3 regions of the Shewanella sp. GD03713 genome follow, and region 3 is predicted to be linked to each of the others. Evidence: predicted binding sites of a transcription regulator. Region 3 holds the regulator's gene; each other region holds the start of a gene.

Region 1 (4,273 bases), on a different contig from region 3:
CGTTAAACCTACGGAGTGCTTCTTTCGCTCTCTTCTTACAAGTCTCCCAGGATAGCCGTTTATCTATTTTTCGATAGTCTTTGGCCAAAGACTCAATTTGCAACTCTAAATCTGATTTTAACTGCATGATGCTCTCCTAAATTCGTTGAGAGTAATCATCACACTAGCTTTAAATGAGGCAAATTTTACTACGTTGCTAACAGCGAATGGTTGGAATTTCATTCCAATTTGTTAGATAAGATGGACTCAAGAACGCTCGCCGCATCTGCCATTTTTTCTCAATGCCATTGGCGGCGACGAACACGGCACCTTTGCCCATTTGCTCGTTTAATCTGTCCATGACTGACATCAACGCTGGTTTTCCCAGGTTGTCGTTGAACATATCGAGCTGCAAGCCTGGTTCTATATCTAATAGCCCTACCCCAACGCGATAGTACGGCACTGCGGCATAACATGACTCAACCGCAGAGGTAATTTGCTGACTGATGATCATGCTGTCACTGGTGGGAGCTGGTAAATGAATTGTCCGACTGAAACCACTAACACCATGCTTGTCATACGCGGATGTTTGAGCAAAAAATACCAAGCAACGTGCTACCGATTTTTGACCCCTTAGCTTTCGAGCCGCTTCACACGCATGGAATGACAACGCCTCTTTTAACCCCGCTATCGTCGTTATTCGCTGGCCAACTGAGCGTGTGGAGAATATCTGTCGCTTATTAACGGGCATATCGTCCCAGTTAAACGCCTTTGTCCCATTCAATTCGAAAATTGTTCTTTCGATGTTAACGCCAAACATTTTCCTCGCGGTCTTAGTCTTCATTTGGGCCAACTGCAGCGCAGTATGAATCCCCATCGAACTTAGCCGCTGACCAATTCGTTTACCCACTCCCCACACATCGGTAGTCAACATCGCCCCTAAGATGGCTTCGCGATTGTGCGCTTTAATCACGCAAACACCGCGATAGCCTAAGCGCTTCGCTGCATGATTTGCGGCTTTCGCCAGCGTTAAAGTATCCCCTAGCCCGACACCAATAGGCAATCTGACCTCGCGCCAGACATCGTGCCTGAGCTTGCGGCCTAATACTGAGAGGTTCTGTGGTGTGTCATCATTCCCAAATTCAGCAAAAATCTCGTCTATCGAATAGGGAAAATACGAATAGCACTCTCTCGAGGCGACTCTCATAAACTGGGTGCTGATTTCGGAATACAACGCATAATTGCTCGAGCATACTACCACGCCATTTGCCCTGCAGAACTCGGCCACTTGAAAGTAAGGCGTGAATTTCTTTAGTCCCAACGCGGCTGCTTCAGGGCTTAACGTCACGGTCATGCCGTCATTGTTCGAGACCACAATCAAAGGCTTACCACGATACAGCGGATTAAAAATCTGTTCGCATGAACTGTAAAATTATTACCGTCGCAAAGCGCGATAATACTGCTCATAGCAATAAACTCGGTTGTTTAAGCAGTCGAATTGATGCTGGCACAACACCCTCACACCAAAATCTATCATCCGGCTTTATTAACACCGGCTCAAAATCGTCGTTAGCCGATAACAACCTGCTATTTGTGAGATCGAGAACTTTACAGACAAATTCGTTTTCATAAATCGCAATGATGACATCGCCAGAACCTGCGGTGAGTTGACGTGAAACTATCAGGATGTCACCTGAGTGAATGCCCACCCCCGTCATAGACTCCCCTCTCGCACGGCCCACAAACGTGGATTCGATCAGAAGGTCATCAAGGCTTTTCAACACTAGAGGATCGCGTTTGCGTCGATGAAAGCGCACGGAACAAATGGCCACGCCCTGAATCTCTATCCCGTCTGTGACTGATATTTCGGAATAATGAGCATTGGTATTGGCATGAAGTTGATGATGATCTAGCTGTCGACAAACGGTTTCGCCGTCAACGAGCGCCAAAACGACATCTCCCCGCGTCGCAGTCAATGACTTATCAACGACCAGTAGATCTCCGGTAAATAGCCCAAGACCCGTCATAGCGTCGTCGGTAACCTCTGCAAATACCGTTGCTGATGGGTGTGAGACAATAAGATTATTGAGGCTTAGCGCCTTCTCTTGGTATCCAGCGGCGGGGCTCTCAAAGCCGTGTATGCCTGCCGATGCCAGACCAATGATGACGTTCATAGGATAAGTCACAAACACTGTACATAAATACAGTATAGCTAATTATTGAAACATCGAAAATCCCGAAGATGATTTTTTGCGTAAAGAATACATGGAAGGAACAAATATTAAAAAGATAAGCACCCCATTACAGGGTTAGAAACTACTGCTTGGAAGTTGGGCCTACTACCATCGGGGTTGTAGGCCTCACTGTTTTGAAGAGTATTAGACAGGTGATTTATCGCGTGTAAGTCTCAAACACTCGCTCAATATCCAGCTTGAACGCATCTAGGTCAGGCATTTCTCCAGTATGCTCTACGTACCCCCAGAAGAACTCAGCAAGCTCAGCCACAACGTCGAATACCGCAAGCCCTGAGAATGCTTTACCCTCGGCATAGAGATCTTCTCCTTTTTGCCAAAACGCTTCAGACAGCGCAAACAGCTCCATCACAAAGTCATCTTCCCCCATCCCCAACACTTCACCAATGACTTGCTCGTTGGGGCTCGTCGTCAACACGGCATTGGTCAGATAGTAGTGGTACATAGCGACCTCTGCATGATTGCGCGGTGCTGTTGGCGTAGTTGCTAGTTCGGTCACTTTTTCTGTCCCATTCAGTTGATGTAGGAACATTCTATTACGCCGCCCAATTCTGGCAAATTTCAGGATTTACCCTCATATATCAGCATCATAAGCAGCACGAAGGACGCAAAATACAAAGGGAAACGGGAAACACTGTTTCCATGAAAACACCGTTTCCCTTGCAGAGGGTTGAGTAACTGGCTACACTGGAATTTATCGATGTAAGTCATTAACTTTGAAGATGTTTGAGGCAAACAAATGGAACAATTGGCAGTTAAACCGAAGGCAACTCTTGAGGAAGTGACTAAGCTCGCTAATGAAATGCTTAAAAACGGTGTCGAGCCAACGACACGTAACTTGAGCGTTCATCTGCAAGGCAGAACATCGTCGATCCAAGGGTTCTTGATTGAGTACAAAAATAATCTTGAGCATAGAAAAAATGCTATCGCGGAAGAGGTTGGAAGCCTTGCCGTAGCTAAGTTGCTGTCTCAAGAACTATTGCTCATGATTGACCGTCGTAACGAATCGCTGACCGAGCAAGTTGCCCAGTTGACGAGAAACCTTGATGAAACGCTATCGCTGTTAAGTGACAGTGAAGATAAGTTAGAAAGCGTCTTGAATACTACGGCGGCTCAAGTTGCGGAGATTGAAACCAGCACAGCATCCAAGGTCGAAAAGGCCCAATCCGCTGTAAGCCTGATAGAGCAACAACTGCGAGAGTTAAAGGCCACCAGCGAAAAGGCCATTGATGACGCAAGAAATCACGCTAAAGCCGAAGTATTAAAAGCAGAAGCATTAGTGGACGCAGCGAATGGGCGCGTTGCACAAGCAGAGACCGAATTAAGGGCATATCGAGAGCAAATCAAGCTACTCAGCGTCGATGTTGCTAAACGAGAACTAGAACAGCGAGAGCTAGAGCAAGCGAAGGTAACCATCGCTACACTTCAGTCAACGCTATCAAAGCAGCAAGACCAAATTACTTACTCTACTGCTAACCTAGAGCGGTTGACGCAGGATCGTGAAGAGCTCAAGGCCACTGAAACTAAACTCAGTAAAAACGTAGAGGAATTAACGGCAACCTTAGTTACTGTGCGCAGCGAGCTCGCGGACTCTCGGGCAAAACTCGCAGAGGTGAATGCAGAGAGATTAGCATTTGAGCGCGACAGTCAGAGACTTAATACCGATCTCAACAGCTATCGCCAACAGGCTAACCAGCTGGGCGCTGTCCAAGCTGAGCTTGTGACTACCGAGAAACAACTGACCCAACTGCGGTTGGAGCTATCGCAATCGGAGCGTGAACGGGAGATTTTATCCCAAGCGCTTGCTGCCAACCGTGTGGCGGGCAGTCAGACCGAGAAAAAATAAGACATTTCGAAGGATGTTAGTGTTGGAGAGGAATAAGTTTGAAACTGAACAGCCAAGAACTCCCCCCTGTGTCAGGATTGTTGTCACCCCTAAATAATCATTATGTTTAAAGACAGGGTGCGGCAAAAGAGAACGATATGGCTCGGTATTCACCAGAACGTAAAGAAGCGATCCTTAAAAAATTATTACCTCCTCA
Region 2 (4,273 bases), 3.4 Mb from region 3:
GCTTCAAGATCATCGGGATGGGTTAACTTTGGCGCCGAGGCTAAATATTCCGGCGTCGCAAACAGGCGATAATCGAGTTCGCCTAAGGTGCTCGACACCCAAGAAGAATCGGGCTGAGCACCGCCCACAATCGCCACATCGATCCCTTTATCAATTAAATCGACTAACTCATTGCTTTGGGAAATATGTAAGCGGATATCGGGATATAAACGTCCAAACTCGTTCAATGCGCGGATAAAAATGATAGAAATAATCGAAATCGGCGCCGCAATCCGCAATGTCCCTTCGGGCTTATCACTGCCGACACCGCTCAGTTCATCAAATTGGGCAATGACGCTCTGATAGCGTTGGAATAACGCTAGGCCTTCTTCGGTTAACCGCAGCTTACGGGTGCTACGCATAAACAATTGCTTATCGAGCTTCTCCTCAAGTTTGGCCAGCTTACGGCTCACTGTGGCGATGGGCATATCGAGCTCTTTAGCCGCTTGGGAAAAACTCCCCGCATTCACTAAATGCACAAACAGATAAATTAACTGCAGCTCGCCGCCTATATCATCAGCCATTTTCAATCCCAATCGTTTATGTGAGTGCCTGCATCCATAACGCGCACTAACTCATTGTGTTTTAAACGTAGAATTATTCACTTCTACGACCATAGCGCAATAGCCTCCAAGGGGAATGCTATGCTATTTTGCCGATAAATTTACTGCGCTAGCGCCGATTATCGTCAATTGGCTGAGAGAATATCCCGAGGCTCGTTTACGGGATAAGCAACACAAAAGGATGAGTGAGGGACATGACCATTTTAACCCCTCTGTTTGCCGTCTTCGGGATCATGCTACTGGGCACACTAGTGCAAAAGCTGCGCTTTCTTCCAGTAGAAACAGACCAAGTACTCAATCAATATGTTTATTATATTGCGTTTCCGGCCATCCTATTGATAGCACTGGCGCAGCAGCCCATTGAAGAGATCCTACAGTGGGGATTTATCGCCGGGTACAGCGCAGGTATGTTGGTGATTTACCTCGTTTGTATCGGCATCTCCCTGCTGGTGAACCCTAAACAGCCTGCGATAGCCGCCGTGCGCGCCTTAAATGCCACTTTTGGCAATACCGCATTCATCGGTATTCCACTCCTTGTCATCTTATTCCCCCAGCAACAAAGCGCCTTAGTTGCCGCTGCAATTGCCAGTTTATTGTCCGTACTCATGTTTGCCGTGGCCTTGGTCTCGTTAGAACTCGCCACCAATAAACAGCGGCAACATCACGCCGCGGTGATCATGCTGTTAGCCGTGGTGAAAAACCCGATTGTGATAGGTTGTTTTATTGGCGTGGCCATTTCGGCATTAGGGATAACCTTACCAGCGGGCTTGGCAATGATGATCCAGCAGATAGGCAATACCTCCAGCCCCTGCGCCCTCTTTGCCGTCGGCATGGTATTGGCGAAAGCCATGCGCTATCAAAAAGATAGCAAGGTATTTAGCCTAGCTAACTTTATCGAACTGAGCCTTATCAACCTGTTTAAACTTATCCTGCAACCCGCCTTGGTTTACTTCATGTTAAAAGGCGTAGGTGTCACGGGCGACTACCTCGTTATGGGCGTTATTCTTAGTGCCTTGCCCACGGCGGCAAGCGTCTATCTGTTGGCGCAGCGCTATAACACTCAGGCCTCCACCAGTGCACAAGGGATACTCTTTGGCACTATAGTGACCTTTTTCAGCTTACCCATTCTGGAGCAGCTCGTTAAAACCTATTCATAAACAAATAATTAGGCTTTAGGCTATCGCGATATGTCGAATATTCACCCAAAGCCACTTTACTGTATATAAATTCAGTATATACTGTTTATCAATACAGTGATTTGGTAAGTTTTTCGACAGGAACTCACTATGCTTTGCCAACTCAGCATCAACAATTTCGCTATCGTACGTTTCCTTGAACTGGACTTTCGCCCCGGTATGACCAGCATTACTGGTGAGACTGGCGCGGGAAAATCCATCGCCATTGACGCGCTAGGCTTATGCTTAGGCAACCGTGCCGATGCCAGCAGTGTTCGCCCTGGCGCGAGCAAAACCGAAGTCAGTGCCCGATTTTCGCTCGAGGATGTGCCTCTGGCAAAACGCTGGCTTGAAGATAACGATCTCGAACTCGATGATGAGTGCATTCTGCGTCGAACCATTGGCAGTGACGGCCGCTCACGCGCCTATATCAATGGCAATCCCGTCCCTTTGACTCAGTTAAAATTACTGGGGCAATTGCTTGTAGGGATCCATGGCCAGCACGCCCACCATGCCATGTTAAAGAGTGAACATCAGCTCACCTTGCTCGATAGCTACGCCAATCACAGACTACTGATAGACACAGTCGCGGCAAGCTATCAGCGCTGTAAACAAATTGAAGCCGAACTCAAACAATTAGAAGCCTCCCAGCAGGAACGTATCGCCCGTAAACAGCTGGTGCAATATCAAGTTGAAGAGTTAGATGAGTTTGATCTCAAGGTTGGTGAATTTGAAGAGATTGAACAGGAACACAAACGCCTGGCAAATGGCACCGAGTTGGTAGATAGCTGCCAAGCCAGCCTGTTTTTGCTCACGGATGGTGAAGAGAGCAATATCGAGTCATTACTGAACAAAGCCGTCGGCCTTGCCGAAAATCTGCAAAGTTATGACCCCGCGTTAACCAATGTCAGCACTATGCTGAACGAGGCGCTTATTCAAGTGCAAGAGAGCGCGGGCGAATTGCAGCACTACCTGAGTAAACTTGAGCTCGATCCCGCGCATTTTGCCTATTTAGAGGAAAGGCTCTCTAAAGCCATGCAACTGGCCCGTAAGCACCAAGTCAGCCCTGATAAATTAGCCGAGCATCATCTCGCCCTCAGGGCCGAACTCACAACCCTAGATGATGATGAAAATAAGCTAGAAGATATTCAACGCCAAGTGGAAGCCAGTAAAGTGGCCTACCTCGCTAACGCGCAAAAGCTGAGTCAGAGCCGCGCCCGTTATGCAAAAGAGCTGGATAAGTTGGTGACTCAATCCATTCATGAGCTCAACATGCCCAAGGGTAAGTTCACCATTGAAGTGAATTTCAATCCAGAAATCATGTCGATGAACGGCAGCGATAACATTGAGTTTATGGTTACCACCAACCCAGGCCAACCGTTACAACCTATATCAAGGGTTGCCTCAGGCGGCGAATTGTCACGTATTGGCTTAGGTATCCAAGTCATTACCGCGAAAAAGGTTGCCACACCAACACTCATTTTCGACGAGGTGGATGTTGGGATCTCAGGCCCCACTGCAGCCGTGGTTGGACGTATGCTGCGTAGCCTTGGCGAATCGACCCAAGTACTGTGTGTAACCCACTTGCCGCAAGTTGCCGGTAATGGCCATCAGCATATGTTTGTGAATAAATTCAACAAGGCCGGAAGCACTGAAACCACTATGACGCCTTTAGATAGGGAGCAACGTATCCAAGAGCTCGCCAGATTACTCGGTGGCGATACTATTACCACCAACACCTTAGCCAATGCGCGGGAGTTATTGCAGTAGTAACTCACCCTACCCCGCTGTAAATAAAGTCGTACACAGATTAAAGGCGCCAAGGCAGCCTTTAATCTTATTTGCAAGGGATAAACCTAAGCAGAAGGATTCACAATATTAGATATTTTAAGACGTTAGAATATTGATATCCCCAGATACTGACTAGCGGAATGCAAAATAACCGATAACGATAACAATCGCCCTCCGTGATGGATGAATGAATAATTTTTTATATTAATCGGTATATTTATAAAAAAATAATCAATAGTCCTGTCACCCTTTTCAATAACCTAATGAAGTTTAAATATTAATTTCAGTTAGATTATTATTGGCTAGATTGCAAATTTGATAGTGATATTTAATATTATCGAATAACGGTAGCTCTCCTAGACTTAATTACCTCTCTGGTCAATAGGAGTTGATCATGCCTTTCCAGCACATTCTCGCAGCAGTAGATGATTCAGTTCCGCCCAATGCCGTACTCAAAAAGTCCGTTGTCTTGGCTAGAAAATGCCATGCGTCCTTAACCGTTCTCAAGGTAAAACGCACCCACAATTTTAATCTCAATCTTTTATTTCATAGAGATAAATCTAAGCTGATGCCAGATGAAAGACGAAAGCCCATCTTGGCTTATCCAGATAAACAATATCCAATACACATAAAAGAATGCCTATCCCACTCAATACACAATGCTATCGTCAACGAATGTAATCAGTTTGACTATGATCTCATCAT
Region 3 (4,273 bases):
ACGGCAAAGGCGGGCATCCACCATGAGTGGATAACATCCTCTGAGGTCATCAAGAAACGGATTTTACGATTGACCGGTAATACTAGGGGTTTGTCGACCTCGAGTAAGTAGTGCTCACCCTTAGCTTCACTACCTTCGATTTGAGGTCTTGGGGTTGCGAGAATGCTGTAAAAATCAATATCTTGATCGAAGTAGCTATAATGCCATTTCCATTGAGAGCCAGTGACTTTTACTGTGAGATCGGCATTGCTGGGATCTTCCATGGCAATCAGAGTTTTCGTGGCAGGAATCGCCATTAAGATCAGAATGACAAAAGGAATAATCGTCCACGCGATTTCGACTTTTGTACTCTCATGGAAGTGAGACGCGACCGCGCCCTTTGATTTCCTGTGGTTGATCATGGCATAAATCATCACGCCAAAAACCACTAGGCCTATGGCGCAGCAGATATACAGAATCGTCATGTGCAGGTGATAAACCTTGTCACTGATTTCTGTTACGCCGGGGGTCATGTTGAACCGCATGTCCGCTGCGGCCAACTGTGGGGCGAATAGCACCACGAGTAAACAATACAACCATTGCTTCACAAGACTTCTCCTCTGCCAATTGCGAATAGCAACTACAAAGAAGAGCAACACAGTAAGTCTCAACTCTATGCAAACTCTTCAGTTCCCAAAAAAGCTTCTCTGACTTCAACGTGCGTTGGCGGCTTACTTTTGATTAAGTATTGTTACTGCTGGTATTAGCCACACTGGCACATACTGCTGAATAAACCCATTATTCTCGATTTTTGTGGGCAAGAGATATTCGATAAATCGTCGATATTTTTTGCCTAAACGGGCGATATATTATGCTCGTCTGAATCAAACATACTTGCTGTTTAAAAATTGATCAAGATCACTTCTTTTTCTAATTGTCTGAAAAATTGCCAAAAAAAAGCCCCACATTCACAGGTGAGGCGGCTTTCAAGGCTAAATACGCAGTGCAAAAATTTTAATGAACAGAGCTAAAAAAACTACCTTGGGCAAAGTGAGCGGGTTGCTTGAGTGTCGCGTCCGCAGTCGAGTGATTTACGACACCTTCGAGCACTATTCCCATGGCGCGAGCGCTCTTGGCCACAATTTGCAAACGACGATTGTCGCGGGCATCGAGTGAGTGGATCCAAGTAATTACTGCGCTTGAAGTGCCACTGGTTAAGGCTTTTTCCATGGCCCACAGGGTTTCGACTTCATCTTTCGCATGGACTAAGAGAACTCGGTCCATACGCACGCCAGCGTTGGCCAGTAACTGCTTGTAGCCAATACTCGGAGGGTTGATGAGCACGACCCAGCGGCCTTGTTGGCTCAATTGTGCTAACTGCTTGCTAAGCTGCATCAGCTCTTGGCGCCCTTGGCTCTCGGTGGGCATAGTGATAATAGGCGTATGCTGCCAGTCAGTATCGGTTTCGCGTACCGCATCGAGCCATAAACCGGGGTGACGCGGGGCATTACCTAGTAGTTTGTTCATAGCCAATCTCCATTGCGGATCACCCCTACGGCGAGCCCTTCTATTGTTAGACTTTGGAAACTTAAATCGACTTTAATTGGGGAGTAATCTTCATTCTCTGCATGTAGATAAACGAGATTCCCTTTCTTTTCAAAGCGTTTAACTGTTACATCATCGTCAACGCGAGCAACAACTACTTGGCCATTGCGCGCTTGCTGTACTTTATGAACGGCGAGCAGATCCCCCTCGAGGATACCGATGTTCTTCATACTGTCACCTCTGACACGCAGTAAGAAATCGGCGGCAGGGTGGAACATGCTAGGGTCGACTTGGTAGTACTGTTCGACATGCTCTTGGGCGAGAATAGGTTCGCCCGCAGCCACTTGGCCAATCAGTGGTAAGCCTGATTCGCTGTTATCTTCTTCCTCAACGGGGAGACGGATCCCGCGGGAAGTGCCAGGCATGATCTCGATGCAGCCTTTTTTCGCCAATGCCTTAAGGTGTTCTTCGGCAGCATTTGCACTTTTAAAACCCAAACGGGTGGCGATTTCGGCCCGGGTGGGTGGCATGCCAGTCTCGGCAATATTACGTTTAATCAGCTCTAAAATTTCGGCTTGGCGTGGCGTCAACGGTCTCATGTTCTTTCCTGTTTTTCTATACAGTTACTGTTAGTATATACAGTATTATTCGTAGTGCAAGTATTAACCACTTTTTAACGCGATTGGAGAGTATTAGCGAATGTTCCCTAGAATCTGGTATTCTATGGGGCTAATGAACGTACTTACATTGCATAAGAATAATGCCTAAACAAGACTCTCTTTGGTTGAAATCATTACGCTGGATCCAAAAACACTTAGTGCACACTATTGTTGTGCCGCAGGATCCCTTTGCCGATCTGAATCTGGACGCCTCCAGACCGCTTGCTTATGTAATGAAAACAGAATCCCTGAGTGATATTGCTGCGTTAAGCGAGATCACCACTAAGCTGGGTTTGCCAAGCCCCTACGAGCCGCTCGTGGTAAATGGCGTTGTCGCGCCCCGCGTCGTTTGTCTCGAAGGGCGTAAGCCTTTGTTTGGCGAACGTGCCAGCAATGAGCCATTCCTCGAATGTTTTATGCGTTTGTTGGCTGTCCATAAGGAAAAGCCAGAGTTAGATATTCAGCTGGTGCCTGTGAGTCTGTATTGGGGCCGTACCCCGGGTAAAGAAGACGACACCATGAAGGCGGCTGTGCTTGAGCGCGAGAATCCAACTTGGTTACGTAAGTGCCTGATGATCCTATTTTTAGGCCGCCACAACTTTGTTCAGTTTTCTAATGCGGTATCGCTGCGTTATATGGCCGACGAACACGGCACCGATATGGGGATTGCCCATAAACTGGCGCGGGTGGCGAGAGTGCATTTCCGCCGTCAACGCAAGGTGATGACAGGGCCTGTGTTGCCTAATCGGCAGGCGATGTTCCACTCTCTGTTGAAATCCGAATCCTTACGCAAGGCGATTCAGGAAGAAGCGGCGAGTAAGAAGATTTCCGAAACCCAAGCTCGTGAAACAGCAATTGAATATCTTGATGAAATTGCAGCGAATTATTCCGATAGCCTAGTGCGTATTGCCGAGCGTTTCTTAACTTGGTTATGGAACAAGCTCTACAGCGGTATCAATATCAAAGGTGCCGAGCAAATCCGCCAGCTTCACCATGATGGTCACGAGATTGTGTATGTACCTTGCCATCGCAGCCATATGGATTACCTGCTGTTATCCTACATTTTGTATTACCAAGGCATGGTGCCACCGCATATTGCGGCGGGGATTAACCTAAACTTCTGGCCTGCTGGTCCGCTGTTCCGCCGTGGCGGGGCTTTCTTTATTCGCCGTAGTTTTAACGGCAATAAACTCTATACGGCCGTGTTCCGTGAATACCTCGATCAGTTGTTTGCTAAGGGATATTCGGTGGAGTATTTCTCTGAAGGTGGCCGCTCTCGCACCGGTCGTCTATTGGCGCCGAAAACGGGCATGATTGCCATGACGATCAACAGTGTGCTGCGTGGCATCGAACGCCCTGTCACCTTAGTGCCTGTGTATTTAGGTTATGATCACGTGATGGAAGTGGCGACTTATCACAAAGAGTTGAGTGGTAAGAAGAAACAGAAAGAATCTGTATGGCAAGTCTTTGGTGCTATTCGTAAATTAGGTAATTTTGGCCAAGGTTATGTCAACTTTGGTGAGCCGATTACACTGCAAAACTTCTTGAATGAGACGGCGCCAAACTGGCGCACTGAAGTGGCCGACGATCCCGAACAAAAACCGACTTGGTTAACCCCTGCGGTGAACGTGTTAGCGAATCGTGTGATGACCCGCATTAACGATGCCGCCGCCGCCAGTTCAATCACCTTGACCAGCTTAGTGCTATTGGCGTCGGAGCAAAATGCCCTAGAGCGTTGCTTGCTCGAGCGTCAGTTAGATTTGTACCTGACGCTGCTCAAGCGTGTGCCTTACACTTCGTTTACATCGGTGGCCGAAGGTGATGGCAAGCACTTAGTGCAGCAAGGTTTAGAGCTGAATAAGTTCTCCATCAATGCCGATCCTCTGGGTGAGATAGTATCTATTGACGCGAATCAAGCGATTTCAATGACTTACTATCGTAACAATATCATCCACTTATTTATTATTCCGTCGTTGATTGCTAGCTGCTTAACCAACAATAAGCAGATTTCAAGAGCCCATATCCTAGGGATTGTGAGTGACTTCTATCCGCTACTGAAGGCGGAGTTATTCATGGGTATCAAGGACCTC

What was found. The regulator LexA, encoded in region 3, represses DNA repair genes until DNA is damaged. The targets are predictions, from matches to a motif close to TACTGTATNNNNATACAGTA.
Region 1: the regulator LexA is predicted to act here: its motif matches at 2,169-2,188, upstream of N5E87_RS22945 (S24 family peptidase).
Region 2: the regulator LexA is predicted to act here: its motif matches at 1,817-1,836, upstream of recN (DNA repair protein RecN).

What each region holds. Positions count from the first base shown of each region.
Region 1 covers NZ_JAOCIW010000003.1:88,509-92,781, forward strand. Annotated here, with positions in the region: gene N5E87_RS22940 (Y-family DNA polymerase) at 197-1,354, opposite strand; gene N5E87_RS22945 (S24 family peptidase) at 1,443-2,153, opposite strand; gene N5E87_RS22950 (hypothetical protein) at 2,371-2,730, opposite strand; gene N5E87_RS22955 (hypothetical protein) at 2,971-4,077, shown strand; one part of gene N5E87_RS22960 (IS3-like element ISSpu6 family transposase) at 4,215-4,273, shown strand, end outside.
Region 2 covers NZ_JAOCIW010000001.1:1,266,594-1,270,866, reverse strand. Annotated here, with positions in the region: gene lldR (LysR family transcriptional regulator LldR) at 1-563, opposite strand, end outside; gene N5E87_RS05620 (AEC family transporter) at 797-1,759, shown strand; gene recN (DNA repair protein RecN) at 1,889-3,547, shown strand; gene N5E87_RS05610 (universal stress protein) at 3,963-4,273, shown strand, end outside.
Region 3 covers NZ_JAOCIW010000001.1:4,642,930-4,647,202, reverse strand. Annotated here, with positions in the region: gene coxB (cytochrome c oxidase subunit II) at 1-587, opposite strand, end outside; gene N5E87_RS20320 (SulA-like leucine-rich domain-containing protein) at 994-1,506, opposite strand; gene lexA (transcriptional repressor LexA) at 1,503-2,123, opposite strand; gene plsB (glycerol-3-phosphate 1-O-acyltransferase PlsB) at 2,285-4,273, shown strand, end outside.